Regions from separate parts of the Bacillus sp. CGMCC 1.16607 genome, predicted to be linked through region 2. Evidence: riboswitches for the same ligand, from Rfam matches in the RefSeq annotation. Region 2 holds a riboswitch; each other region holds the start of a gene.
What was found. Region 2 has a riboswitch for cyclic di-GMP ahead of ACFSO7_RS02250 (hypothetical protein). Riboswitches for the same ligand answer to the same signal wherever they lie in the genome.
Positions count from the first base shown of each region.

Region 1: it holds a riboswitch for cyclic di-GMP, as region 2 does, so the genes downstream of both, ACFSO7_RS01010 (hypothetical protein) here and ACFSO7_RS02250 (hypothetical protein) in region 2, are expected to answer to the same signal.
Region 3: it holds a riboswitch for cyclic di-GMP, as region 2 does, so the genes downstream of both, sinI (DNA-binding anti-repressor SinI) here and ACFSO7_RS02250 (hypothetical protein) in region 2, are expected to answer to the same signal.

Region 1 is NZ_JBHUJX010000004.1:34,207-44,279, reverse strand. Features, by position in the region: gene ACFSO7_RS01050 (VCBS repeat-containing protein) at 1-538, opposite strand, end outside; gene ACFSO7_RS01045 (transporter) at 1,536-1,820, shown strand; gene ACFSO7_RS01040 (ArsR/SmtB family transcription factor) at 2,244-2,612, shown strand; gene ACFSO7_RS01035 (heavy metal translocating P-type ATPase) at 2,605-4,740, shown strand; gene ACFSO7_RS01030 (copper resistance CopC family protein) at 4,793-5,422, shown strand; gene ACFSO7_RS01025 (copper resistance D family protein) at 5,424-6,500, shown strand; gene ACFSO7_RS01020 (M15 family metallopeptidase) at 6,805-7,485, shown strand; gene ACFSO7_RS01015 (kinase) at 7,783-8,382, shown strand; cyclic di-GMP riboswitch class I at 8,512-8,598, shown strand; gene ACFSO7_RS01010 (hypothetical protein) at 8,730-9,098, shown strand; gene ACFSO7_RS01005 (hypothetical protein) at 9,160-9,870, shown strand; gene ACFSO7_RS01000 (methyl-accepting chemotaxis protein) at 9,928-10,073, shown strand, end outside.
Region 2 is NZ_JBHUJX010000007.1:192,275-202,347, reverse strand. Features, by position in the region: gene ACFSO7_RS02265 (DUF2642 domain-containing protein) at 1-419, opposite strand, end outside; gene ACFSO7_RS02260 (arsenic transporter) at 441-1,796, opposite strand; gene ACFSO7_RS02255 (CAP domain-containing protein) at 2,499-3,998, opposite strand; cyclic di-GMP riboswitch class I at 4,179-4,263, shown strand; gene ACFSO7_RS02250 (hypothetical protein) at 4,385-5,962, shown strand; gene ACFSO7_RS02245 (S1 family peptidase) at 6,128-6,919, opposite strand; gene ACFSO7_RS02240 (Ig-like domain-containing protein) at 7,485-10,073, opposite strand, start outside.
Region 3 is NZ_JBHUJX010000019.1:331,592-341,664, forward strand. Features, by position in the region: gene ACFSO7_RS14010 (YtxH domain-containing protein) at 1-70, opposite strand, end outside; gene ACFSO7_RS14015 (DUF1128 domain-containing protein) at 248-469, shown strand; gene ACFSO7_RS14020 (HD-GYP domain-containing protein) at 494-1,489, opposite strand; gene map (type I methionyl aminopeptidase) at 1,647-2,396, opposite strand; gene ACFSO7_RS14030 (helix-turn-helix domain-containing protein) at 2,727-3,056, shown strand; gene sinI (DNA-binding anti-repressor SinI) at 3,106-3,252, opposite strand; cyclic di-GMP riboswitch class I at 3,284-3,376, opposite strand; gene motB (flagellar motor protein MotB) at 3,617-4,366, opposite strand; gene motA (flagellar motor stator protein MotA) at 4,359-5,153, opposite strand; gene ACFSO7_RS14050 (DnaJ family domain-containing protein) at 5,328-5,705, opposite strand; gene ACFSO7_RS14055 (hypothetical protein) at 5,881-6,039, shown strand; gene hutH (histidine ammonia-lyase) at 6,345-7,868, opposite strand; gene ACFSO7_RS14065 (DNA topoisomerase III) at 8,119-10,073, shown strand, end outside.

The sequences.
Region 1 (10,073 bases), on a different contig from region 2:
AAGGATTAACAAAACCATTAATAGGATTTTTCAGTTTACCATTTTCATCATATATTTCATTTAAATACTGAGCACCTTTTGTTGATATGTCTATGATGTACTTTTTATTATTAATGTTGCTGACAACTTCCACTTTGAAATTATCAAGGTAAGTAACCTCATATTGGTACTGCTCATTATATACATTAAAATTGAATATCAATTGTGCTGTATTATCCAAAAAGGAATAAATATAATGGTACATGATTCCGCCACTACCACCAGTATCAATACTTATTAAAATATCATCTACTCCATCCCCGGTAAAATCGCCCAAGAATATAGTAGGATTGTAGCCTGCATTATCACGAAACAGCACACTTTTCACCACTCCAGTTCTTCCATCTTGAACATGCAGGATGATATTTTGAGTAAAAGGACTAGATGGGGTCTTTACTCCGGTCAAATAGACATTATCAGGTACTCTATCCCCAGTTACATCACCACGTACAAACGATACAATACTTTGCTGATTAGTCAAAGAATAATGATTATACATAACATACTCCTTTTCATTCCGAATGTTATCATCATTTTCTAATAGCCTAATAGAATTATTGTGCTTATTTAATTGCATGGATAATGTAATATCTAATTGCCATCATCATAATATTTATAAGGCCAACTGAAATTACATTCAGACATTTTATCCTTCAAGGCTTTTGAGGATTAATTTTCATTCATTATTAATCATTAAGGAGGGGGAAAATGAAAAAATTCAGTTCTTTTCTGGTACGGTTACGATGATTCAAGATCATTTAATAAGTTCTGGAGAGGGAAAAGTTTTAAATTAATGTCCCTTTTAAGAGAGGATGGTACAATAGTAAATTTCATTATTAGTCCAACAATCTATTTTCTAGATCATGGAATGGTTTCAATTGGAGACCGAGTAACTGGTTTTTATGATGTTAATGTACCTGTACTCTTATAAAATCATTGTAATTTGTTAGTCACTTTTAGAAGAATTAAGGGGCGTAAAGCCTCTTTCTTATTGATAGTTGAAAATTATCATTACTGTTTCGTATTTACTCTAAACTATTATCAAAAACCACTTGTGCCACATGCGATCGTTTTCAAAACATTCAAGTCTGTTTGCTTCCCAGATCCTGCAGCTAGTGTTCCCCTAAATCCCCGTGGTGAATCACCAATGTTTTCCCGTCCTTACAGACTATGACGAGTTAGCTCCAAAAGAGTCTGTACGAATAATTCCTTAAAAATTGGGACATAGGTCCAATCATTATATACAATAGGGTGTACTCTAAAGGGACAAAATTGAAAACCTCCACACAAAACGGAGGTTTTATACCACTATTCAACAGCGCATAAAAATACCATCTGTTTTTCTTGAAGCTTTAAAAAGGGGTCTAAAATAAAAGATCAATCACAAGCTCAATAAATTTTATTCCAATTCACCTTGGATTTTACCCCAGTTTTTAACTCTTTAAAGTTATCAACATACTATATTGGGTAATTATCTAATAAGGGAGTGAATATATATGGCATTTTTTCCACCTCAAGGTTCAACGAGACAACAACCACAATCTCCTCCACCGCCATACGTTCCACCAAAACCGTTTCCTTCACACTATTTAGTCGATTGTTTAAATAACTACACCTATGTTTGGCTAGTAAATGGGGAGGGATTCTGGTTTTATCCTACGTACCTCCAATATGGCGAAGTTGCAGGATATAGGTGGAATGGTACATTTTGGACGTTCTATGGTTTTGATGAAAGATTAATTGAAACGGTTGCCTGTTATCCAATCCCTACTTTGTACTAAAAACAAAAACTCCTAGTGGAAATTAACCCACAAGGCTCTTTTACCCTTTTAAGTTAGCTTTAGAAATATCCGGGCAGAGGCATGATTTTAGCAGTTGTTGCCCTGGTGATAACAATTTTTACACCACTGAAAAAAAACTATGCCACTTGAAAAGCAGAAGATCTGAAATAATAATACTTGACGAATCTGACTTAAAGGGAACTATTCCTTAATGCTAACTTTGAGTTAAACGATTTGAATAATCACTAAAAATATTTCGGCCAGCCAACATTTTACATAGGTTAAAATGTTGGCTTTTTATTTATAGCAAAATCTTTTAAAAAAATCATTCAAATAAATCATTCAAATAAATGTTTGACCATAAGAAAGTTTCTACATATACTAATAATCAAATAAGTATTTGAATAAGTGATGGTGAAAGAATTGAAGCATGATGATGTTTGTGAAATAACCTGTTTTGACGAAGAGAAAGTAAATAGAGTCAAAGAAACAGTTTTCCAACTCAATACTTTGGCTGTATCGCAAATATTTAAAGCATTAGCCGATGATACTAGGGTAAAGATTGCTTTTGCTTTAAATGAGGAAGATGAATTATGTGTGTGTGATGTGGCTAATATTGTAGGCTGTACGACAGCTACCGCGTCTCATCATTTACGATTGCTCCGTAATTTAGGGTTAGCAAAATATCGAAAAGAAGGCAAATTAGTTTTTTATTCATTGGATGACGATCATGTTAAACAATTGATACAAATTGCCTTTATGCATCAACAGGAGGGGAAAGCAAATGGATAAGGCGTTAGAGCAATCACAGGCAAAAACGGTTTACCGAATTCAAGGATTCTCATGAGCTGGCTGTGCCACTAAGTTCGAAAAGAACGTAAAACACCTGGATGGTGTTTCAGATGCTAGTGTCAATTTTGGGGCTTCCAAACTTACCGTATATGGGGATACAACCATTGAAGAACTTGAAAAAGCAGGCGCTTTTGAAAAATTGAAAGTGATACCTGAAAAACAACGATTTGAAGAAGTGAAAGAACCATTTTGGAAGAAGCATTCAACTGTTATTGCATCTCTAGTTTTCTTACTAATGGGGTGGGTATCAGGAGAATTAAACGGTGAGGAGAGTATGACATCGGTTATCGCTTATACAGCTTCCATTATCATTGGTGGTTATCGTTTGTTTGGAACAGGACTTAAAAATTTAGTCCGTTTACAGTTTGATATGAGAACATTAATGACAATTGCTATTATAGGAGCTGCATTTATCGGGGAATGGGGAGAAGGCGCAACGGTTGTGATTTTGTTCGCCATCAGTGAAGCACTTGAATCCTATTCAATGGATAAGGCACGACAATCCATACGTTCCTTGATGGATATTGCACCAAAAGAAGCCTTGATTCGGAGAGGTAATCAAGAATTGATGGTTGAGGTCGATGATATCCGTATTGGAGACATCATGGTTGTTAAGCCAGGCCAAAAAATTGCGATGGATGGAACCATAGTAAAAGGCCTTTCGTCCGTCAATCAAGCCGCCATCACAGGTGAATCAGTTCCGGTTTCCAAAACAGTGGATGATGAAGTTTTTGCGGGAACTTTAAATGAGGAAGGGATTCTCGAAGTTAAGGTAACCAAACATGTGGACGATACCACAATTGCCAAGATTATTCATTTAGTTGAGGAAGCTCAAGCAGAACGAGCGCCTTCTCAAGCATTTGTTGATCGTTTTGCTAAATACTACACACCGATTATTATCTTAATTGCAATAGGAGTTGCCATTTTTCCGCCGCTGCTATTTGATGCCGATTGGAGTAAGTGGATTTATCAAGGATTAGCTGTGCTAGTGGTAGGGTGTCCATGTGCTTTGGTCATCTCCACTCCTGTATCAATTGTGACGGCAATTGGAAATGCTGCGAGAAATGGTGTTTTGATTAAGGGTGGAATTCATTTAGAAGAAATGGGAGCGCTAAAAGCGATTGCTTTTGATAAAACAGGCACCTTAACAAAAGGTGAACCAGTGGTTACAGACTATTTACCGCAACCAAATACAAACTCAAATGAGATTCTAACCATCATTGCGGCTTTAGAAAATGGATCGGGACACCCATTGGCTTCAGCGATTATGAAAAAAGCGGAGCAAGATAATTTACCTTATAAAAGCATTGCCATTGAAGACTTCTCTTCCATAACCGGAAAGGGGATTAAAGGAAACGTAAATGGTGAAACGTACTATGTAGGTAGTCCGAATTTGTTTGACGAAATCGTACCGAACGGCATTCCTAACAACTTAAAAGGCATAATTATAGAGCTTCAAAACCAAGGAAAAACGGTAATGGTTGCCGGTACTTCAAAAGAAGTCGTTGCATTACTGGCGGTGGCTGACGAGTTAAGAGAAAACAGTAAGGACGTTATTCAAAAACTCCACTCACTTGGTGTTCAAAAAACGATTATGCTAACAGGGGATAATTCCGGAACGGCAAATGCCATTGGTAAACAAGTTGGTGTTTCAGATATTCAAGCAGAATTACTGCCACAAGATAAATTAGCCTTTATCAAGGAATTAAGAAATAAATACGACCGAGTAGGAATGGTCGGTGATGGCGTGAATGATGCACCAGCCTTAGCGGCTTCTACGGTCGGAATTGCTATGGGTGGCGCTGGAACAGATACGGCATTAGAAACAGCTGATATTGCTTTAATGGCAGACGATCTAGGAAAACTGCCGTTTACCTTAAAACTAAGTAGAAGAGCATTAAACATTATTAAACAAAATATTACTTTTTCATTAGGAATTAAGCTTGTCGCCTTATTATTAGTAGTACCTGGATGGTTAACATTGTGGATTGCTATTTTTGCAGATATGGGTGCTACTCTTATTGTTACGTTAAACAGCTTACGACTTCTCCGAGTAAAAGATAAATAAGATGGGCTTCCCTTTATTGGGAAGCTTTTTTAAGGGAGAGAGTAAGTGAATAATGGCTGGAATCCAGATCATTTATAAATGCTGGTCACCGGTTTATGTTGTATCGAAAAATTACTGGTATCCAAATGGAGGGAAAGATTTGAAGCAACTATTATACATAATCATATTAATCATTACATTAACTGGACCAACAATGGTTAATGCCCATACTGAAATCAAGTCTTCCTTTCCTCAAGAGGGACAAATTATTGATAGTAATTTGGTGGAAATCAGCCTTCAGTTTGAAGGCGAAATTGAGGAACTAAGCACGATGGAATTGCTGAAAGGTGAAATTAAAATCCCACTTGATCAGGTGAAAGTACAAGAAACTCAAATGATTGGCACACTATCACAACCATTAGACAATGGCTCTTATACAGTAAAATGGAGAATAGCAGGGGAAGACGGACATGCGATAGAAGGTATTATTCCATTTATAGTACAAAAAGAATCAAACAATGTTGAAACGCAAAATCCACCTACTAATGATGAATCAGCTGAACAGCAAGATGATAAGACTACCGATTCACAAAATAATAGCGGTCAAAATAAATCAAACAACATGGTGGGAACCATTAGCATAGTAGTTTTTGTTTTGATCTTCATTGTGGGTATCCGATCGCTTTTTAGAAGGAAGAGTTAATATGAATTTCTTAATACCTATTGCAGAACTCGGTAATTACCTTATGTTTTCATTTTTAGTAGGACACGTAGCCTTACAATTCGTATCACAAGAGAATAAACCTAAAATCTATCTACCCAAACCTGCTTTACTCCTGTCCACACTTGGCGTTATTATATTTTCTCTTGGACCTGTGATACAGGTGATATTTTATTTTAAAGATAGTGTAGGGTTAAATTTAGCGACACATTCTGTTCTTACCGATTTTCAAGTAGGACGAGCTTGGATATTTATCGGTTTTATGGCAACCTTTTTGTGGATGACCCTTTATGTTGAAGGATCTAAATATTTACAAGCATTATTGTTATTTCTTATGATTTTAGCTATAGGATACTCTAGCCATGTGGCATCATTGTCCTTTTTAACTGGAACAATTACTCATACAATTCATTTTCTAGTAGTTACATTATGGACGGGGATATTAATCCATGTGGCCTGGTTTGCAAAAGAGCAGCCCCTCTGGTCTAAGTTTCTAAAATGGTTTACCCCATTAGCAAGTATATGCTTAATCGTTATCTTAGTTAGTGGACTATTCCTAATGTTTTTTGTGGTGGAACCGGAGGATTATGTTAAAGCATGGGTACTACCTTATGGGCAGATGTTACTTTTAAAACACATTTCTATTATACCTGTTTTAGTTTTTGCTTTTATAAATGGAGTTTTAGCCAAAAGGTCTTTATCAAATTTATCTTTTAATCCTCTTCCTTGGATTAAGACCGAGAGTATTTTCATATTTCTTATTTTTTATGTAACTGGTATTTTGGGGACTTTATCACCTCCACATGAGGTGGAATTTACCATTAAATCAGAAGGTGCTTCTAAATTGGTAGAGTGGTTAATAGGAAAGGATATCTCGTCTATTCTTCATTTGACAATCAACCCTTCTTTCCATTCGATCATTCTGATTACCCTTTCTATCCTATTTTTGCTTTTGATTTTGGCTAGTTTTAAAAAAGTTAAGCCAATACTAGCGGTCTTATTTGGAATTAGCTATATATTAGCTTTCTATCTGGGGTTAATGAATACTTTAAATATTTAAATTGCCTGAATAGACTAAAATGAGCTGCCATAGAAATGGCGGCTCATTTTTTCGGGGAGGGAATCCTGTTGCAGTAGCTACTTGTGATTACGACGCATGGACTCGGAATTTACAGGTTGATCATTTGGATTATTTTTGAAACCTCTGTATAGGGAGCTATGTCTAAATAATGGCAAGTGAGGGAGCGTATCATTAAAGAAACTTCTATTGTAATTAATGGAAGAGTATAATTTGAAAATGTAGTGTTTGAGCAAGTGGTAACAGGAAGATTGGATGTATTTTTACATTGGAGAGGAATAAAATTATGGAGAAAATCTTGATGAGCGACACTAGAATAAATAATATGATGGTTGATCCTAATTACAATGAACCGTTTGTAAATCTTGCTATCTTTGACCCTAGTATTAAAATAGACCCAACTCTTGAACAGAGGAGTCGTTATTTTTCTTGTGTTCGCTTATCGATTGCAACTAAGCTTTCCTTAGCAAAAAAGTTACTTCCGGAAGGTCTGTCTTTTCTCCTTAAAGAGGGATACAGGCCTTTACATGTTCAAGAAATGGCTATTGAAAATTCAATGAATCGAATTAAAGAGACTTCCAACATACAGGAAATAAACGCTATAAGGGCTGAAGCCTCAAAATATGTGGCTCCACCCGAAGTGGCACCTCACCCAACGGGGGCTGCCGTGGATATAACCCTTATAGATTCTTATGGGAGAGAACTTGATCTTGGTACACCATTTGATGCTATTCCTCATGAAACAGATTATGCGACCTATTTTGACGCTGAAAATATAAGTTTAGAAGCAAAGAAGAATAGAAAGATACTTGCAGAAGCCTTGGTAGCGGTTGGTTTTGTTAATTATTTTACGGAATGGTGGCATTGGTCATATGGTGATAAGTATTGGGCAGTAATGACTGATGCTAAAAACGCGCTTTACTTACCTGTATCAGAGAATGAACTAAAGAAATTATTAAAGAAGTAGACTATACATACTTATGATTCATTTTAAAAGGAGACTTCTGGAACAATAAGAAATGATAATCTAAAAAAATACACAAAAATAATCGAAAGGTTAAGTGAGAGGTTTATATGACATTAAATGCTTTTTATTTGGGATAGTATCTATTGTTCTAACATTAATTGTGACCGGTGAAAGTGAATTGATTATTACCAATTTTCTCCTGGGCTTAATAGCAGGAGAGCTAACGAGTAAAGGAAAAAGAAAAAAATAAAATGATCTGCATAGCGTTGAAGCTAACTAGATAGGCGGTGTAATTATTTGGAAGAGCTAGTAACGGAAATAATACAAACTATTTCAGGAATGGCTGACAAAGAAAAGCGTTTTATAGTAGGGATTGATGGATTAAGCCGATCAGGAAAAACTACATTAGTAAATCATATTAGAAAGATGGAAGAGCAAGAGGGTAAATTAACTGTATTGGTGTTTCATCTAGATGATTATATTGTTGAACAAAATAAAAGATACAATACATCCTATGAAGAATGGTATGAGTACTACTACTTACAATGGGATATTAACAGCTTAAAAGAATCCCTTTTTCAAAAATTAAAAGTTTCAGAACAGGTAACTCTCCAACTTTATGAAGCATCGCATGATACTCATAGTACCCACACTATCAGTTTACCAGAAAATTGCCTAATTATTGTTGAGGGTGTATTTCTTCAGAGAAAGGAATGGAGAGATTATTTTGATTTTGTCATTTACTTGGATTGTCCAAGGGAGATTAGATTTAAACGAGAAAGTGAAAATACCCAAAAAAATATTGAAAAGTTTCAAAATAGATACTGGAAAGCAGAAGACTTTTACCTAGATACTGTTTTTCCAAAGGCACAAGCTAATATGGTTTTAAAATCTTAATAGCTTTATCTAAAATGTGTTAGTCCTTTTGTCTGTAAATTAAGAAAATATTTCTAATTCGACAAAAAAATGTAATTAATTTATAATGCAATAGTAATATATTAGTGTGAGATTAGAACTATTTAAAAAAATTGAAAAAGGCAAACTTATCGAAAGGTAAGGACGCAAAGCTACGAGTCTAAAATCCTCTTGGATAATGATAGTCGGGTTGCCAAGTATAATAACAATCGATTATCTGGCTATCCTTATCTACATAGGGGATAGCTTTTATTTTTTAAAATTCCCAGAAAAACCGTGCAAGGTCGACAATGAAGTATAGCAGACTATAGGAAAAAAGGAGATCAGAGATGATAGTTGTAGATAAAAAGAAATATAAAATGGCCATTAATGAATCTGCGAAGGAAGTACATGTACAGGTGCATGGATTAATGAGAGCTGAGGATGCAGAAGGTTATATGATAGATTTACAGGAAACAATTAATAAAGTATCAAGAAAAGATTATACGTTTGTTGTCGATGCGACTCACCAAACACCAGTCCCGTCGAAAGTAGTACCGCAATTAGAGCAAACGATGCAATTTTATTCTAGCTTAGGTTTCAAGGATATCCTTGCAGTAAAACCTTCATCTAAAATTGCTCAAGTGCAAGTTAGAAATGCACTTGAAAGAATTGATTTCCCAGGTACATTTGTCGATCGTGTCCCTCATTCGATATAACGCTAGGTCCCAAAACATTAAAAGGGGCTTTTATTTTGAAATTTGAAAGGAAGTTCAATAAGTGCAAACAACACTAGAATTGTATACATATGAAATTATAACGAAGGAACAAACAGCTTTAATTCAGGAAGCAGCTGAGTGTCTAGCTCGTTCATTTGTTGGAATGGATGTTTCAGGAAAATGGGTTCAGGAACCGATGGTAGGTCAATTAAACATAGGTTATGAAGATTTCTATAAGTTTACCAAGGATTATTTAGAATCTACAGTAGAGCAGGGATATTGCGCAGTCGCTCAGGACTGTAATAAAAAAGTTGTTGGTGTTCTTGCTGGAGATACAAATGCACCAGAGATTATCGGAGAAGATATATTTGAAGGTTCTTTTTATGATATGAATGTCATTCTGCGTGTACTGGAGGATGTGGATAAACGTTTCATGGAAGATTATAAAAAACGAAACGGAAAAGACATCCAAGATGGAGAGTTATTACACTTATTCATGATAGGAGTAATAGCTGAACATGGCCGTCACGAAATTATTCAGCAATTAGGAAATAGATTGATAACAAAGGCATCCTCACAAGGGTTGAAGGCTGTTTTAGGTGAAGCGACAAACCCGAAGTCGATACGAGTAATGGAAAAATATCATAATATGAAAAAATATAAAGACTTAGAAGGAAATGATATTGTTCATAAATATCAGGATAATAGTAAGTTGAATGGTATTCCTGCAAATGTAGCGGATGGAACATATATCCTTTTAAAGGAACTTTAAAATATTCATAATGAAGTCATTTTCAATAATTAATAGGAGTTAGGGGATTTATTTATCATGGAAGCTATTATGCTAGGTATAATTGTTATTTTAATAGGAGTTTCGGTGTATTTTGCTTACCGATATTTTTCGCTAAAACATCATCCTCATATTAATAAAGAAATACTAAATGGAATGAAAGAAATATCAGCAGGTAATATCAT
Region 2 (10,073 bases):
TTAGCGTAGGGAATGAGCCATTTTAAGTGATTGATTGGAATGTACATGAGTTTATAGATGGGAGAATAAAAGGTGAAATAATCATTGTACACATTCTTTATGACTCCATGGAAGGTTTCGCTTCCGACGACAGCTATTTCAGTTGAGAAGTTTTTCGCATTGTTTAATACTTTTTGAAACGTGACCGGATCCATCTCTTCCGTTAAAAAAGCTTCGGTCGGTTGATTCACATGCTCTTCTGTATTGATATTAAGTTGAATTTGATGAATGTGAGAAAGGGGAATATAAAGGAATTGTCTACCATTATATAAGACGAGAATATCTTGCCCAAGATCAGTCAAAATTCCGTTAAATTGGTTCCCTCCCGATACGTGAACACTTACTTGATTCCCTATATATTTTAATATATTTTTACTCAATCGAATCTCCTCCAATTTATATTAAGCAAAAACGATTTGCACCCAGTAGAATAATAGAAATAACGTAACGAAGGTTGCGAGTGGTATTACGATTAATGAGACATTTAAATAATCCTTCCATTTAATTTTGATTTTATTTTGTCTTAGGATATGCATCCAAATGAGTGAAGCGAGTGTTCCGATTGGTAATAACAGGGAACCGATATCACTGCCAATAATGTTGGCAAGGTAAATGGTTTTTAGCGTGATCGGGTCCAAGCCCATTTCCGTTAAGGTAATCGTCCCAACCATTAGGGCAGGATGATTATTAAAAATGTTCGACAATATAGAAACTAATCCACCCATCATAAAGCTTGCTTGGAGCAATCCTTGGTTGACAATTGGTTCGCAAAATTTAACTAGTAGGTCGGTCAAACCTGAATTATGCAATCCATAAATGATGACGTACATGGAGAAAGCGAAAATGAGGATATGCCATGGCGTCTTTTTTAAAATATCTAAAGGATTTGTTCCGAGGGTGTACCAGCGCCATAAAAGCAATGCCAACGATCCAAGTACTGCGACGATTTCAATCGGGATAGCGAAGAATGAAGCAACAAAGAGGAGGCATCGCATGATAAAAACAAATAGGAGCACTTTTAACATGAATTTTGTCCGTTTACTCTTTGTTTCAACGGAAATGGTTCCTTTTAGTGGATGGAAATGTTTTGTGAAAAAACTTTCCTCGATATCATGAGTGCTGCTAGGCAAGGTTTTCGGCAAGTTCTTCTTTACAACGATGAACATGAGGCATGACATAAACAATAATCCTAATGTAGCTGGTACAAACATCATCGCGGTATGCATGTAAAGTGACATGTGGACAATTTTTAAGGCGATTAAATTGACAATATTGCTTACTCCAATCGGGGCACTTGAAGCGGTCGCGATCAATGCTCCACTCAACAGGTAGGGAATCATTTGGTGTGGCTTTAGTCGAAGATTTTTTAAAAGTAAAATTAAGATCGGAGTCGTGATTAAGATGCTGCCATCGTTATTAAATAAAAGGGTCATTAAAAAGCATAACAGCTGAATGTACCAGTAAAGACGATATCCTGAATTTCTAGACAAAGTAACAAGTCTGGCAGCTGCCCAGTGAAAAAAACCAAAGCTTTCTAATATGACAGCCATTACGATGGTTGCCATAATCGTGATTGAGGCACCTCCTATTTTACTTATAATATCGACCACATCAGACCGTGATACTATCCCCATTAGAAAGATAATCCCAGCGCCAATGGAAGCTGGCCATGCTTCATTGATTCCCCCTGGTCTCCAGAAAATGACTAGCATAGTCATTACGAAAACGAAAATTGTCATTCCTATCATGATTGTCATTGAAAAATTCTCCTTTCTTATTAAATGTTATAAGACAAATATCTCTACATGTCCTATTCCCTATATCTATATTCAGCCAGTTATAGGGAGGACTGGTTATATAACCAAATCTCTTAAAATGTATGTTTGTCACACTAGGGAAAATATCCAATAGAGATAGATGTGGAGAAAGTGAAACTTCTATCAGTGGGGTTTATCGACGTACAGGAAGTGCTAGTGCCGAAGTTGCTACAGGACGTAGTGTTCTTAGTCGGCTTCATTCCCCACTGATGGTTAGTTGAACCAATCGGACCTTTACGGGCAGTTGACCCCCACCTATCTTCTTTGTGCTCGTAGAATCTTGAGTTGGGGATCTTACTGCCCGTTAAGAGTGGGAGAAAACATAGAGAGTTTGTTGGTCGGAGGTCATAAAATGAAGGTGAGCAGGTGCAGATAGGTGCAAGAAATCGTTGGCAGGATTTAATAGAGGGGACGGAAGGCAAAATTACAGTATTCTTACTGGAAAAAACAACATCTGGTTGAAAAATTGAAGTCTATCGGACTGGATTCTGCTGTTATCGGACAAAAACTGGAGCCTATCGAACAAACCACGGGTGCTATCGGACAAGTTCACCATTCTATCGGACTTTGTCACAATTAGACCTAATTTCTGCCTCCTTCGACTTGCCCAACCAAATAAAAAAGCACCCCTAGGAGTGCTCTCTACCATTTCACCACCCAATCGCCATCGTTCTGCATGCGTTTGGCGGTATTTTTTGAAATGGTAATCGTATATTTCTTTACCTCTTTAAATAGAGGACTGTTTATTTTCAATACATAGGTTCCTGGTGTAATCGTTTTGTAGGTGACCTGCTGATGATGTCTATTTTCCAGGTATTTCTTGCCGTTTTTCTCTATGGTGACAATTTGGTTCGGATCGTCGCCACTTAAAGTGTCGACTTGAATGAAATTGACTCGATCATGTTTGATGAAATAAATATCTTTGATAGCCAGTTTCCCAGCCGTTGTAAAGGTCCAGATTTTAGAGACATCCTTTGTTCCATTTTCTGTCTTTACTTTGGCGCTTACGACAGCCTTATATTTGGTACCTGGCTGAAGCGGCGCTTTTGGAATGATAAACACATGATGTTGTCCGTGGTCATCAATCGATGGAGTGACTGGATAAAATGGCACAGCTTTACCTGCCACATTTGTCAAAGACACTTTTTCGACAATTAATTGATCATTCTTGTTTTTTGAAAAATAGGCGTAGCTAATCGGGTAACCGACAAAAATGTCACTAAGCTGATAAAAACGTAGCGGATTGGGAGTTTCCGCAACAAACCAGCTGTTCTTCACGTTATTCTGACCATTATGTGGATAAAGGACAATTTGGGATGGCTTGTCCATTAAAGTAGGATTTCCGTAATTGACAACGATATCACCTTGTTTGTTAAATCCTACCCCTGCTTCTTCAACGAAAGGGTCGATGATGCTTAATCGATGGTAAGGTGCATCCATCAAGTCGACGATGCCACTATGTCCTGACACTTTTTTATACGTAATGCCTTCACCAACAGTCCCTAAATATCCAAAATAGGCAGCACGATTCCATGGGTTTTCTCCAGTAAATCCGGGTACTCCAAAAAATTCATCATGCCCGGAATCTCCTTGAGCTGCAAGATAATTCGAATGAGCTTGCGATGACTTTTGAAGGACTGGATTTTTTGAAATGGTGTTCAATTTCAATGTCGTTCGGTAGGAATTGATTTGCTGAACGGCTTCCTCTTGGACTGTCGATAACACATTCATATCTTTTTCCAAAAATGGATTGATCGTCTTTGTGTCGACAGTAAAATTCCAGGAAATGTCGAGGGCTTTTTCCTCATAGACGATTAATTGGACATTGACGGTTTGTTTTCCAGATAGTTTATTTGGTTTATAGGTTAAGAGACCTGTTTTTGGATCGTAGGATGCTTTCACTTTTTTTCCGTTAAGGAGCATTTGGAGTTGATAATCATCATCTGCACCCTTGATGTTAATTTGATAGGAAATGACTGGTGATGCAATTCCAACCAATCCCTTTGGCGAGCCCTCAGGATAATAGCTCCAAGACATTTTCGTATCTTTCAAGGGAAGGCTTATTGGCTCATTCCTTGCTACTGTTGCGATCATCAATATGGCAAGTGCCGAGGTGAGCCATATGTTCAACCATTTTTTCAATTTTATTCACCTCTCATTCCTTCTATTATACTATGAACATGACAATTATCGGAAAAATAACTCTAGTTAAATGTAAAATTTTGTATGGGATTTTCTTCCTGAAAACACTTTCTTAAATAGGGTAGTAATGGTAGAATGAAAGTAATTATCGTAATGTCGGGGCTTACAAGTTTGCTTCCGCTTATAAATTGGCAAACCTTTCGAAAGGAAGGGACGCAAAGCTACGGGTCTAAAGTCATGGAACAATGATCGCCGGGTTGCCTTTATTTTAATAGAATAAAAATACCTGCTTATCATTCATCCCTGAATTTAGATTTTTACTTAGGGTAAGTGATAGGCTTTTTTATTTCTATACACGAAGAATAATCTGTTGGGGAGACCGAATAATGATTTTTTTGAACGATGGACTAAAGAAAAAAAGACGAAATTTTTTAAAAAAGATGATAGTCAATGGTATACTGTCGGCTATTATTTTTTCTAATGCTTCGGCTTTTGCTAATGAAGAATCCCCAACAAAAAAAATCATTTTAGATAATAGTCAAGGCATTATGACAGTAGGGAAATGGAAAGAGTTAAATCCAAATATCGCTATTGTTGTTAAAGATTTATCTGGTAATGATGTTTCAGATGATGTAGTGATTGAAGATGGATTTAAAGTCATAATGGATGGCGGAGAATACATATTTCAACTAGAAAAGGAAGTTCAAATTGATGTGGGTCCCTTTGGAAAAACAGTCGAAAAAATAAAATTGGATCTCGAGAAGAGTAACTATACGAATATAGTTGTTAAAAATGATTTAAATGAAATATTGTCGGATGAAATAGTTGTTTCTACTGATACAGTTCTTTATTTAACAACGGATCAAGGCGATATCGTTTTAAAGGTTATATTCCGATTTAAGAAAGTTGAATTAGATAGGACGTTAGAGGAGTGTAAAAATAATTTTAAAAATGAAGGGGCAACAGAAGTCACATTTTGGGATAAAGATGGGAAACAACAACTAACAGACTATTCAATTAATGTGGTAGAGGGCATGATAGTCGTAATTGATGAAATGGATTTTTTGATTTCGTCTATTCAATCTGAAGACCAAAATGGGAAAGAAGAAACCACTGACCCTAATGCAATTGAAGAACCAATGCCACCTGTAGGGGTTAAGCTTCCCCCTACCATACCAAGTGGCCCGAGCCAAGAAGAGATAAACCAGATGGAAAAATTGAAAGCAGAACAGGATGCTAAAGAAAAAGCAGAGGCTGAAGCGAAAGCGGAAGAAGAGGCCAAGGCGAAAGCAGAGGCTGAGGCAAAAGCTAAAGCAGAACAAGAAGCGAAGGAAAAGGCAGAAGCCGAGGCGAAAGCAAAGGCGGAACAGGAAGCGAAGGAAATAGCTGAAGCCAAAGCAAAGGCAGAGCTTGAAGCTAAAATAAAAGCAGATGCTGAAGCAAAAATTAAAGCTGAAATCAAAGCGAAAGCCGAAGCTAAAGCCAAGGTACAAGCAGAGATCAAAGCAAAGGCGGAAGCAGTAATTTTAAAAAATCAAGCTAATCTGGCTGAACGCGTAATGGAAAGAAAGCTGAAGGATTGGAAAGAAGCAACCAAAGAACTAGCAAAGGTAAACAAGACAGCCCAATCCATCAGAATGTTCAATGGCAAGCCAGACTCAAGGCAAGTGGGTAACGTAATAGGGCAGTATCAAGCCATTGTCAATAAGTTATTTCATGCGAAAAAGTATAGTGATATAGTAAAGACGGTTTCGGATGCTGTAGAAATGTTAACGAAGAAGAATGTAGACAAGAAAGTGATAGCTGATTTTGTTAAAAAAAACATTAATACTTCAAAAAGCATGCATGTGATTGTTAATGAGAGCAGGAAAAAGAAATTAGATGTAACAGAGTTGGTTAAATATCAAATAGAGTTAAAGAATAGAGAAGAGCAAAGAGCAGGGCTGAATAAAAAAATGATTTAGAAGTCTGCCTCTGTCTAAGTAGCTCTACATTAAATTGGCACTCCCTTATTAGCAGAGTCTAATAGGCGAGTGCCTTTCTTATTTAGAATTTTCGTATTAATTAGTGTATCCTTAATTGTGGGGGATTTTTTGGTTCTGAATTTATAATCCTTAGGTTATCTTTTCCTACTTTTCTAAAAGATCCTTCACTAGCTCAATCGGAACAACCAGACCTGAAGCTTTTTCATTTCCCAAGAGTTTTGGAACAGTAGTAGCGTACACAACCCCAATGACTTCGTTATCCTCAGTCAACACGGGACTACCGCTATTCCCTCTATATACTGGAGCAGTTATGGTCATGACAGGTGTGGATCGGTCATTCATCATGGCCATCCCTTTAATACTTCCTTCATTAGCAATTTGTGTATAGGCAAGGGGATTGCCAATAATATAGACATGATCGTTTTCTTTCCATTTTTGTGTCTCTTGAAGCTTCAATATAGGTAGATTCTCACCATCAATTTCTACAATGGCTATATCAAGTTCAGGGCTATTTTTAATCACCCGACCCTTAAAAACCTTATTATTTTGAAAATAAATATTAATCGAGATCATTTTTTCAACAACATGTGAATTCGTAATAATGAGTCCATCCTCATTTATATTGAAGCCAGTGCCTTTGACACCATTACCTTCAATTTTAACAACAGCTTGTTTAGCAGTTTGAATCGATTCTTTTTGGGATAACCGGTATGACGTTTTAACAAACTCAAGCGCCGGGATATTAATGACATCAGTCCAAATGGCTAAACCATTTATTAAAAACACAAACGCCAAAACAATAGCACCAGTTTTTAGAAAAAAGCCCCTTCGCTTCCTACGCCGAATAGTCTTTTCATCCACTTCCTCAACCAGAAAAAAATCCTCTAACGGTGGCTCATCATCAATTAAATCCTTTTCATTTGCATCATTGTTCATTTGTACAAATTCCTTTCAAGACTCTTCTACTCTTATTGTAACAATCCTTTCAGTATTCATGCATTAAAAAAGAAAAGTCCAATATGGAATTACGCTGTTGAACGTTCTTCTAATAAATGTTTAATTATTTGGCAAATATGGGGCAAGCTTCCTTTAGATTCATCAATTTTCTCTGTGCATAATAAAGAATAAAGGAGGTGAGATTGCTTTGATTAATTGTTTGCAAAATCAAATACTTCCATAAAAAGAAAAATCTGCGGGAATATTCCAACAAGTCCTTTATTAATCTAGTAAATCCTTCGCATGTTCAATTGGAACGACAAGCCCTTATGCTTTTTCTCCACTTTTCAACTAATGATGGTTCATCGAGTAATTCTTAACCATTTGATTATCGTTTATAGTAAATGTTTCTTATCATGGTTCATCTCTTTATATTGTAACAATTCGTACATAGAAAAAGAAGAAAGCCCTGTAGAATTTCTCTCTACAGGACTTCATTTCTTATCATTTCATCAGACAAAAATAGTTATGAACAAGAGGGACAGTTTACTGTCCCCATGTCCCATTATCGTGTTGCTGTTAGTTTTGTACCTGTTTTAATCGTATTACCGCTAATATCTACCGCATCTGCATCTGCTTTTACTTCAACTTCAACTGTTCCTGTAGCAAAGCTCATGGTTGGAGATGTTATGACATATTTTGTTGGATCGGCTGTATCTTTTGTGACTTGTGCATCAGGAACTGTTGCACCATTTACTTTAATCAATAGGTCACCAGCATCAACCGGCTGACCTGCAGCTGTGCCAAATGCTTCACTGAAGGTTAATACAAGGCTATTTGCAGCATTAATGGAAGCTGATTTTAACTCTGGTTTTAAATTATCAGTTAAGGATGCAGTTACAGTCACTTGGTTCATCATATTACCTGCTAAATCATGAACATCTTTAACCGTAATTAACTTAGTTCCAGAACTTGTTATTGAACCAGCAGGTAAGGTAACCGTTGCTGTCTTCTTATCCGTACTTAAATAAATAGTTGAATCAGATGGGATTGCTGAACCATTAATTAGGTAGTTAGCAGGGTTTGTTGCTGACCCTACAACAGCGCCACCTTTAACAGGTTCATCAAATTCAACAGTGAAGACTCCTTTTGTTCCACTCTTTTCAGCAACGTTAACTACAGCAGGTGCAGTTGTATCAGTTGTAGCTGCTGCTCCCTTTGTAAAGGAAATATTTTGTGTTGCATTATCATTAGGAGTGTTCGCTTGATCTGAGAATGCCCCTGCTTGGACATTTAATGTATATGCGCCATCAGGTAAATTGGAAGCATCAAGAACAAGTGTCTTAGCTCCTGCTGTAATCGCATTTGGTGCCAATAATTCTTTTGCACCAGATGCTGATAAAGTTGTTCTCACATCATAACGAACTCCATTTAAGTCAGTGACAAACATATTAGCCGAATAGCTAGCAGCAGCTTTAGCTCCTAGTGCTTCAGAGAATGTTAATGTGACATCACCGTTTTTGTATTCAGCTTTTTGGACTGTTGGTTTAATGGTATCCTTCACAAATGAAACGGTCTGTTCTTTATTAACTCCGACATTATTTTGAGCATCCTTATATCCTTCGAGGACAACCCTTATGTCAGAAGAGTCTTCACCAGCAGCATAAACAGAGCCATATGGTAATGTAATTCTAAACGTTTTATTATCATTATTGACATCTGTCACTGCATCTGGAGTCAGTGGGGTTGTTCCTTTATACACCTTTAAGGTAGAGCCATTAGCAAGATCTGCACTTAGATTTTCGTCAAATGTAATTTCAAAGACATTTTCGCCATCAACTTTAATAGAACTTACAGCTGGAGCGACATTGACAATGGAATAATTGAAGTTTGTTGAATAAAGATCCATTGTATTTCCTACTAGATCCTTTGCCCCCGAAACGACAATTGTGTAGGATTTATTATTTTCTAGACCTGCTATGACTGGATCATTAGCAGCTAAAGTAACTGTACCATCTGCATTAACGGTCACATTTGCAGCAGTAAGATTTCGTTCATTAATGACAACAGTTGGTTTCGTAGCCGGGTCTAATCTTTCATTAAAGCTTAAAGTAATACTTTTATTTTCGGATGGCTTTACAGATGTAACAATTGGCTTACCTGTATCATTAAAGGCTAGAATATTCGCCTGATCCGCTCCTAGCTTATCACCAGTAGCAAGTAGGATGTCCTTTTTAGCCGTTATTTGATAATGGGTATTGTTTGTTAATAGTTCACTACCAATTGCCCCAGTTGCTGCAAGCTTAATAATAACGGTTTTCTTATCATCTTGAAGTGTAGCTGTATCGCCGCCTTTTAAATCAATATTGTTAATTGAATAATTGGCTATCGTTTCTGCAGATGCTTTATCCAGCTCTTTGTTAAAAGAGATACGTATTTCATTTGCATTAATTGCTGCTACTTCTTTTACTGATGGCGCACCAAAATCAAATTCAAAGTCTTTTCCGTTAATATTGATTTTTCCGGCTTTCCCACTTAAATCCTCATGAGTAAGGGTATAAGTTTTCCCATCTGCACTTGCAGCAACATTAGTAGGTGTAATGGTTTTGCCATCTACTTTAACAGCAAAGTTCTTAGCTGTTAGTCCTGTTTTTGCTTTATCTAATGTAACAACTGTTGTTGTAGGGCTAGTCACAGTAGCGGACGCTACGTCTACAACCGCTGGATTTGCTTGTTCATATACATCTAAGCCACGCTTTACATACTTCGCAAAGTCGGCGCGATCAACTTGGTCTTTGGCACGATCGATATCAGCTTGGGTTAATACTCCGTTTTGGAAAGCGACGGTGACTGCTTCTTTTAAGGAAGTAGAAACTTTAGATGTGTCTGGTGTTGCAGCTCCAGGTACGGCTTTTAAGCCATATGCGCTAACTAATGCTTTAGCAGCTTGTTCTAATGAAAGAGCTTGCTCACCATGGTATTTTCCATCTTTATATCCTTCAAATACACCTTTTTGACCAAGTGCTTGTGCAGCTTCATAAAAGGTTGAATCCTTATTAATTTCAGGGAACTTTACTGTGTCAGTTGGTTTTAATCCTAGTGCTCGATAGAACATAAGTGCAGATGTTCCTCGATTAATTTTTTCACCAGGCTT
Region 3 (10,073 bases), on a different contig from region 2:
ATAAACTAACCACCCCACCTGCCACAGCACCTAAAATAACGCCTGTCCAAAATTTATTCGTTTTTCCCATGTCAAAATTCTCCTTATAGTCCTATTTTATATTCATTTTTACTCATTCATTCCCTAAATTATTTATACCAAAACTTTACTGCGATGAATATAATCAGCACTCGCAAATAAACTTATATTGACAAGTGTTTTTAAAAATGAAAAGATAATTAATAGTAATCTGGAAAGGATGAACAAATTGGATTTAACTCAAAAATCAGTTGAAAACGTGGAATACATGATTGAAAAAATAAAAGAAAAATTAAAAGTCTTAAACTTCGGTGCCATTAAGCCTTCACACTTTAACGAAGAAATGTACGAAGAATTAAGAGACATTTATAATTTAGTAATGAAAAAAAATTCCTTCAGCCCTAATGAAATGCAAGGTATTGTTGAGGAATTAGGCAGTTTAAAAAAATAATTTAAAAAAGGGTTTGCCCATGATTCACTGGGCAGACCCTTCGTTTTTTAACACTTCCACTATAAGTAAAGTATGATTTTCCGCTAAGGAAATTTCTTTATTATCATCCAGGTAGCGAACATATGGCCTTTGTAGACTAGCAGCTACTTTCGTTACAATGGCAAGTCTTCCATTATTCAATAAAACTTTGCTTCCCGGTGTGTACATCGGAACTTCTTGTACAAATAATGTTAATAAATCCATACTGAATTCCGTTCCATTTTTGGTCATGATCCATTCAATAGCCTCGTGTGGGGCCATATTTTTTTGCGAAAGGGCATTTTCGTAACCATTCGCAATCGCACAAATTTGGGCAAACTCATGTACTTGCTCTTCCTTCAACCCTCTTGGAAAGCCCGATCCATTAAATGCTTCATGATGCTGGTAACTCATGTGTGCTGATAATAAGCTAACTTCCCTGATTTTCCGTAAAAATTCAAAGCCAGCTACAGGATGCTGTTCATAATCATGAGTCAACTGCTTTCCAATATCATGCAGCAAAGCTCCGACAGCTAAATCTCGCAATTGTGTTGGTGTATAATTTTTCTTCTTCGCTAATTGAATCGTCAGCAAAGCCACATTTACAGAATGGGCATATAAACGTAATTCTTCAGCTAAATAGGTTGTAGGAATTAAGACAACCGCTTTTCTTTTTGCTGTCTCCTCTACGATCAGATTGGCAAGCCTCCCGATTTCCCTAATTGGAAATTCCTCTTTTTTATCAATTGATTGAAAAGCTTGTTGTAAAAGTCCAATCCCATCAATCCATGTCGGCATATCTAACACTTCATCCATCGAAATCCCAAATGAAACGGCATCTTCAATAAAAAGGTAATATATATCCATACTTTTTAATTTTTCTAAATAAGTCGGATGAATTGTCCGCCCTGCTGCTAACAGCACCCTTTTTTGTTTATCAAAAACTGGTCGTGCTAGCTGCATTGTTTTTTCATTGTAATCGTCAATTGTTATTAATCTCATACGAACCCTCTTCTTTGAATTTGCCTTTTTATTATCTATCTCAGGCGCCATCATCGGCTCGAAGTCAAAAGCCCATCCGTCATAAAGGTTAACGAAAAACCAACAGCCGTCTTGATCGTTTGCTTGTCGCTTAAAGCTTGGCGCCTTTCTGCTTTTCTTAAACTTGTTCTGTTAAAATAATCGCTCCATCCTTTGTAATGGCAATGGTATGCTCATATTGCGCAGAATTTTTTCCATCAATTGTTCTTGCGGTCCATTTATTATTATCCATCTTCGTCCGGTAATCACCGATATTCACCATCGGTTCAATCGTAAATACCATTCCCTCTTTCAGACGTGCCCCTTTTCCAGGCAAACCATAGTGTGGCACATCAGGTTTCTCATGAATGGTTCCACCAATTCCATGACCGATAAAATCCCGAACAACGGAAAAACCTTCTGCCTCGACAAATGTTTGGATTGCATGACCGATATCACCAATACGATTTCCTGGTTTTGCCACTTCAATCGCTTTATAAAGAGATTCCTTTGTTACTTTTAAGAGCTTGGCGGTTTCTTTAGAGACTTCGCCTACTGCATAGGACCAAGCGGAATCAGCTAATCCTCCATTTAGATTAACGACCATATCGATCGTAACTATATCTCCCTCTTTAAGTGGCGTTTTTCGAGGAAATCCGTGACACACTTCATCATTAATACTGGCACAAGTAGCATATTCATATCCTTTATAACCTTTTTGTTCAGGTGTTGCCCCATTTTTTTTCAAAAAATTGTCCACAAACTCATTAATTTCCCAAGTCGTTACACCCGGTCTAATCATTTTAGCAATTTCTTTATGGCAGGCAGCAAGAAGTTCCCCAGCTGCCTTCATTTTATCTATTTCACGAGGTGATTTTAATATAATCAAAGTTTTCCCTTCTTTCCATTCAAAATCCATGTATTAAGGCTATCTTTCATTTTACCCCTTTTTTTAACATAGAAAAAGATTTATGCAGAACATTTTGTTAGGTTATATGTAGGATTTTGTTGTTCAAAGGTTTGATTGACTAAGTAAATTGTTGTCAGAAAACTAAGTAAAAGGCACCACTTTTACCTGTAGGAACAATGCACAAAGGTAATTTACATTTCAATCCTCCCTTTTTACTATTTCCATAAATTATCTGTTCTTTATATGGAACTTTTTAATTTATTTTGTTATAATGGTTAAAACTAAATACATTAAAGTGAGTGAATCTCAATGATTGGTGAACGTGTTAAACAACTGCGATTAGAAAAAAGAATGTCATTATCCGAAGTTGCCGAACAAGCTGGTGTGGCCAAATCGTATTTAAGTTCTTTAGAAAGAAACTTACAAACTAATCCTTCGATTCAATTTTTAGAGAAAATTGCTGCGGTACTAGGGGTGTCTGTCGATAATTTAATTCATGATCCGATAGATAAAGAAGATTTGGACACAGATTGGTTAAAGTTGGTCCAAGAAGCGATGGGCTCTGGGATATCAAAGGAACAATTTCGTGAATTCCTAGAGTTTAATAGATGGAAATTAAACCAAAGTAAGAATGAATAATTGACAAAAAAAGTATTTCTTCTCATGAAGAAATACTTTTTCATTCTCTTTATTTTTCAATCAATAGCTCTTTAATTTCATTCCCGTGTAGGAATTCTCTGATTGTGCTTAAGTCCATTCCAAGTTGCTTTGCTTCCATAATTAGTTGAACCCATTCTTTGTCTAAATCTTTTAACCAGTCCATTCTCCTACTCACCCTATCTCCCCCAAAATACATCATCTGTATCCCAGGCAGTTCAGCCATCATCGTAATGTGACTACATTACCTTAGATCTGCAACTTTGCGCCCCTACCTTTCAATAGGTTAGCCCTTTTCTGAATTCCTACTTAAGGATTATTTCTAAAGTTATTATATCTAGTTCATTTAGAGTAGGGTGTTGTTTCTTGTCATACACTTTACTATTCTAACCATCTTTTTCCAACAACTTCTACCAAATTAAGACATTTTGTGCTAACATGCTGAATTTTCATAAAAATTAGAATGTTACTACAACATCGAATAAGTCAAAATACTGCTACATAAGTCGAAAATAAATCAAAGAAGACTAAACAGAAAATGTCTAGTCTTGGTAACGCGGAAGAATTAATATCTCAACACGTCTATTTTTCGCTTTTCCTTCTTTTGTATTATTCGATGCTACTGGTTGATATTCACCAAATCCTGTTGCTCTAAATAAACGTGGATCTAATTTATCATTGTTTAATAAAACCTTTAAAAAACTAGTAGCCCTCATAGTACTTAAATCCCAGTTTGACTCGTATTTCGAATTATTAATCGGCACATTATCTGTATGCCCACTAATAATGATATTTCTTGGAGGATTCATAATGAGTAAACCCGAGATTTCATTAGCGACCTTTAAATCCTTTTTACGAATTTCTGCTTTTCCAGAATCAAATAACACATTATCTCGAATTCTTACTAATAAACCTTCATCCGTAAGCTCCGTGCCAAGTTTATTTTGTAGTTTATTATCACGAATATACTGATTAACCTTCCCCTGTATATCTTCTAATTCTTTGTGGTCTTGATCCATTTCCTCTTGTGTTGACTCTTCTTCCTTATCCTCTTTCTCTGCTTGTGTTACTTTTTCAAGAACTGGCGAAGGAAATTCTAATACACCCTCACCACCAGTGAAAATTTGATTAAACGCTTTTGACATAGCATTAAACTTTTGGGCATTAATCGAGCTCATCGAAAATAATACTATAAATAAAGCAAGTAGCAATGTTAAAAGGTCTGCGTAAGGTATTAACCATGATTCATCAACATGGTCTTCATGGTGATGCTTTTTTTTACGCCTACTCATCCTTTTTCACAACACTTTCCTCAAGGAATTTTTTACGTTCACCTGCAGGTAGATAAGAAGCCAGTTTTTGTTCAATAACTCTCGGCGCTTCCCCTTCCAAAATGGATAGAATTCCCTCAATCATCATTTGCTTTTGTTTTACTTCTTGTTTCGATTTTCGTTTTAATTTATTTGCGAAAGGATGCCACAAAACGTAGCCAGTAAAGATTCCCATTAGTGTTGCAACGAATGCCGCTGAAATTGCATGTCCTAATGCTTCGATGTCATTCATATAACCTAATGCGGCAATTAGTCCAACTACTGCTCCAAGAACTCCCAGTGTCGGAGCATATGTCCCCGCTTGAGTAAAAATAGCGGCACCAGACAAATGTCGTTCCTCCATCGCCTCAATCTCTTCGGAAAGAACATCGCGAATATAATCTGCACTTTGACCGTCAACAGCTAAAGATAGACCATTTTTTAAAAAAGCGTCGTCCACTTCATTTGTTTTAGCTTCTAAAGATAATAATCCTTCTTTACGAGCAAGTTGTGCCCAGTCTGAAAACATTCTTATTAACTCGGTGTGAGACATTAATTTCTTTTCTTTAAATAGAATGCCAAAAAGCTTTGGTACCTTTTTTAACTCATTTGTTGGAAAAGCAATGGTAACTGCTGCGATTGTCCCAAGGATAATAATTAGAAGTGCTGCGGGGTTCCCTAATGCAGACGGACTTACTCCCTTTAAGAACATCCCATACCCAACTGCTATGATTGCTAATATAATACCAATTAACGACGTTTTATCCATAAAACCGTTCACCTATCTTATCTCAAACTTTAAAATCTTTCTGTTATATTTTATTTCGACAATTTTTCTGTTTTCTTTAGAAAAATTTCGATACAAAAAAAGAAAGACTACAGGTATAGTCCTTCCAGAAACCTATTTTTTAGCGCAGCCTTGCCAAGGAATATGCGCTTTTAATTATTTAAACAATTTTTTATCAATTTTAGTTTCATAATTCTTAAACATAGATGAGTTCGTCTTTTTGCCTCTTTTCGACATAACTTGATTAAATCGAAGGAGTTTCTCATTTAAATTTTTTTGTAGTTTTTGTTTTTCATCAGGGTCTTCACAATTGCGCATTAATCCTTCAATCGTCATCATTTCTTGCTTTATCTTGTTTTCTTCATTTGAAAATCCAGCATTTTTCATTAAGCGATAAGCCATTCGTAAGTCTTCTGGAATTCCCGATAAATCTTCTAGCTTCAAAGGTTGACCAAAGCCAGGTAAATTTTCAAACTCCCCATCTTCATATGCCTTACGAATTTTATGATCTGAAACAATCGACGAAAAATCCATCAATAATCCCCCTCGAACAGCATGTTAATTCCTAATCTCATTATAAACGAAAGGGGAGAAAGATACATTTTATTAGTCTGAAACTTTTAATACTACGCAACTCATTTCCTCTTTACATACTTATCACCTATGAAGGGAAATCTATCGTTGTCAAAGTGAAAGGAGTCGATAAATTATGGCACGCGGAAATCATTTCGAACATAAAAAGAAAGGTCATCCAGGCGATCTTCCGAAAAACAATCAAGTAGAAAGACAGGCAAAACAAGCAATTGAGGATGAGGAATTCATTGTTACACAAGAAGCTTTTAAAAATCGGGTAGAGGAATCTGAATAATTAGAAAAGCGTAAGCGCCTTGATCAGCCCCGATAAAGAAGACTGGTCGATTGGCGAGAGAAGCGAAGCCAGAGACCTAGTCGCACTTATGCAAACCGTTCTTTGGTTTGCCAAGCAAATGCTTCGCCACCCAGAAAGTCGTTCTTTGACTTTTTGGGTGGCGAACTTTTGACCTCGAGGTCGACAAAAACGCGACGTCCTGTCGCATTGTCGACACTAGTACATCCTGTACGTCGGGGCTAGGCGCTGAAGCTGGACAATTTACAAAGGGATAAGTCCTTGAATTTGGACTTATCCCTTTAAAATTATGCTTCCTGTTTTGTGGTTGGATGAATCAACATTTCCTCAACAGAAGTGTTTTTCATCCATTCTGCTAATGCTTCAATATCCGTAGAGAAAATGCGATCCTTCACAATCGAAGGCATGATTTCACGAGCATTTTCAAACATGGATCTAGTCGCAGATGCCATTAGGTCGACCCCACGATACTCTAAAGCCTGCAGCGCACACATAATCTCGATAGCTAATACTCTACGTGCATTTTGAATAATTTGATATGCATGACGAGATCCGATTGTCCCCATACTTACATGATCCTCTTGATTAGCAGATGATGGAATCGAATCCACGCTTGCTGGGTGTGCCAGCGTCTTATTTTCCGAAACTAATGAAGCAGCACTATATTGTAAGATCATCGCACCTGATTGTAAGCCTGGCTCTGGACTTAAAAACGGTGGTAAATCATTTAGTTGTGGATTGACTAAACGTTCGATTCTACGCTCAGAAATATTGGCTAACTCAGCCACTGCAATTTTCATGAAATCCATTGCAAAAGCGATTGGCTGCCCATGGAAATTTCCACCTGAAACGACCATATCCCCATCATGGAAAATAAGCGGATTATCTGTTGCCGCATTGATTTCAATTTCTAATTTCTCTTTCACATAATCCAACGCTTGCCAGGATGCACCATGTACTTGTGGGATACATCTTAACGAATAAGCATCTTGTACGCGGACCTCTCCTTGGCTAGTTGTTAATTTACTATCCTTCAAGTAACCTCTTATTCTTGCCGCCGTATCTACCTGTTGCTTGTATCCTCGTGCTACATGAATTTCTTCTGCAAAAGCATCCATAATTCCTCTATGGCTTTCAAGTGAAAGGGAAGCAATGAGTTCTGCTTGATAAGCCAAATCCTCAGCCTCTAAATACCCTACCACTCCCATAGCAGTCATCGCCTGCGTACCATTAATTAACGCTAAGCCTTCCTTTGCCTCAAGCGTCAAGGGAGTCATTCCTTCTAAAAATAACACCTCGCCAGCTGGCATTCTCTTTCCTTGATAAAAGACTTCGCCTTCGCCAACAAGAGGCAAGACTAAGTGTGATAACGGCGCTAAGTCCCCACTAGCACCTAACGAACCTTGTTGTGGAATAACAGGAACAATATCTTTATTAAAATGCTCAAGTAATCGCTCAATGACAACTGGTCTGATGCCTGAATAACCCTTTAATAATGCATTCGCTCTTAATAAAAGCATCACTTTTGAAACGATTTTCGGGAACGGTTCTCCAACCCCACAAGCATGGGAACGGATCAAGTTAATTTGCAGCTCTCTCACATCATTTTGGTCGATAGGAACATCACTAAACTTTCCGAATCCCGTGTTGATGCCATAAACTACTTTTTGGTCTGCCACAATTTTATCAACCGCATCACGACTTTTTTGAACAATGGCTAAACTTTCCTTGGATGCCGAAACATTCAACCCTTTCTTCAATATCACTTTTACTGTGTTTAATGTTAATAAATGACCGTTTAATTCAACCATCTTTCTCACCTCTACCACTTTAATATAATAAAGAAAGAGCCTGGATTAATTTAATCCAGACTCTTTTGAAAAAAACTATTTAAATGATTAGTTGGGTTTGTATGCAACATCGCAATCCTCTTCCTTTAAGGAAACATTTGAATTATCTAAAAATACATACCATTCATTCTATTCTATGCTTTCCCCTCGAATTTTGTCAAGAAGCTACATTTTTCGGTATACTGTTAATGGAATGAAAGGAGTTTTTTTCATGAAATCATTAATTTTAGCTGAAAAGCCGAGCGTGGCTAGAGAGCTTGCTCGTGTACTTGGCTGTAAAAACCAATCCAAAAGCTATATAGAAGGCCAAGAATACATTGTAACCTGGGCTCTTGGACATTTAGTTGAACTAAAAATGCCTGAACAATATGATACAAAATTTAAAACTTGGAATTTAGAGGATTTGCCAATCATCCCTGACAAAATGGGATTAAATGTGATGAAACAAACACATCATCAGTTTCGGGCTATTGAAAACTTGTCTAAACGCAACGATATTGGTGAAATCATCATTGCAACCGATGCTGGACGAGAAGGTGAATTAGTTGCCCGTTGGATTTTGGAAAAAATTAGATGGCGCAAACCGCTTAAAAGATTATGGATTTCATCCTATACAGATAAAGCAATTAAAGACGGATTTAAAAATTTAAAGCCAGGTCAGCAATTTGAAAATCTCTATCAATCAGCCATTTGTAGAGCAGAAGCCGATTGGCTTATTGGCTTAAATGTAACGAGAGCTTTAACAACAAAGTATAAAGACCCACTCTCCGCAGGACGTGTGCAAACCCCTACTTTGACTCTAATTTTAGAAAGGGAGTCAGAAATCCAGAAATTTGTGCCGAAAGAATTCTGGACGATCAAAGTACCCATTGGATCAAGTGATGCCGAATGGGAAAAGGATGGCGAGAAGCGCATTTTCGACCTAAACACCGTTAATCGAATAAAGGAGCAGCTCGAAAATACAGAAGCTATCGTCGACAATGTGAAGAGAACAAATAAAAAAGAAGCTCAACCACTCCCTTATGATTTGACTGAACTTCAAAGAGATTGCAATAAACGGTTTGGGTTTTCAGCTAAAAAAACATCGACTGTCCTGCAACGATTATATGAACAATACAAATTGGTTACTTACCCAAGAACTGATTCGCGCTATTTAACAACTGATATGGAAGCAACAATGCTTGAGCGCTTACAAGCCATTTCATCCGGTTATAAAGAAGAAACCCAGCTACCGATTAAGAATGGTGGAAAGGTTTCTGCTAAAAAGGTGTTTAATAATGCGAAAGTTACCGACCACCATGCCATTATCCCTACTGAGGAACGACTTCGATTGGATCAATTGGATTCAGATGAACGGAAGGTTTACGACTTAATCACACGTCGCTTCCTGACATTGTTCTACCCTGAATATGAATTCGAAACAACTCATATCACTTTAAAAGCTGGGAAAGAAAATCTCGTCTTACGTGAAACGAATATTGTAAACCTAGGTTTTAAAAAGGTATTAACCAATCAAACGAATTCAAATGATAAAAAGTTACATTTAGATGTTGGCAAAAAGTTTTCGATTCGCTCTGTTCAAGTGTCAAAAGGTTTGACCGAACCACCAAGTCGCTTTACTGAGGCCGACCTATTAGGAAAAATGGAGAAATTCAGTTTAGGGACTCCTGCTACTCGAGCAGAATTAATTGAAAGAATTATTGAAACGGAAGTCGTAGAGCGCCAGAACGGGAAGCTTATTCCAACAGCTAAAGGTAAGCAACTTTTTGAGCTTGTTAACGATGAACTAAAATCTCCTGACCTGACTGCAAAATGGGAAGAGCAATTAGAGCTCATCTCCAAAGGAAAAGCGAGTCCAAAGGAATTTTTACAAAACATTCGGAAGCAAACTGAAAAGCTTGTTGGCGAGATTAAAGGTAGTAATAAAACATACCGCGCACATAATTTAACTGGTTCGAAATGTCCAGAGTGTGAATCATTTCTTAAAGAGCGAAATACGAAAGAAGGAAAAATTCTAGTTTGTTCGAGCCATGAATGCAGTTATCGCCGTCGCAAAGATCCAAAGCTTTCGAATCGCCGCTGCCCACAATGCCGCAAGAAAATGGAGATTCATGATGGCAAGGCCGGCGCCTACTTCCAATGTCGACCATGTAATTTAGTCGAAAA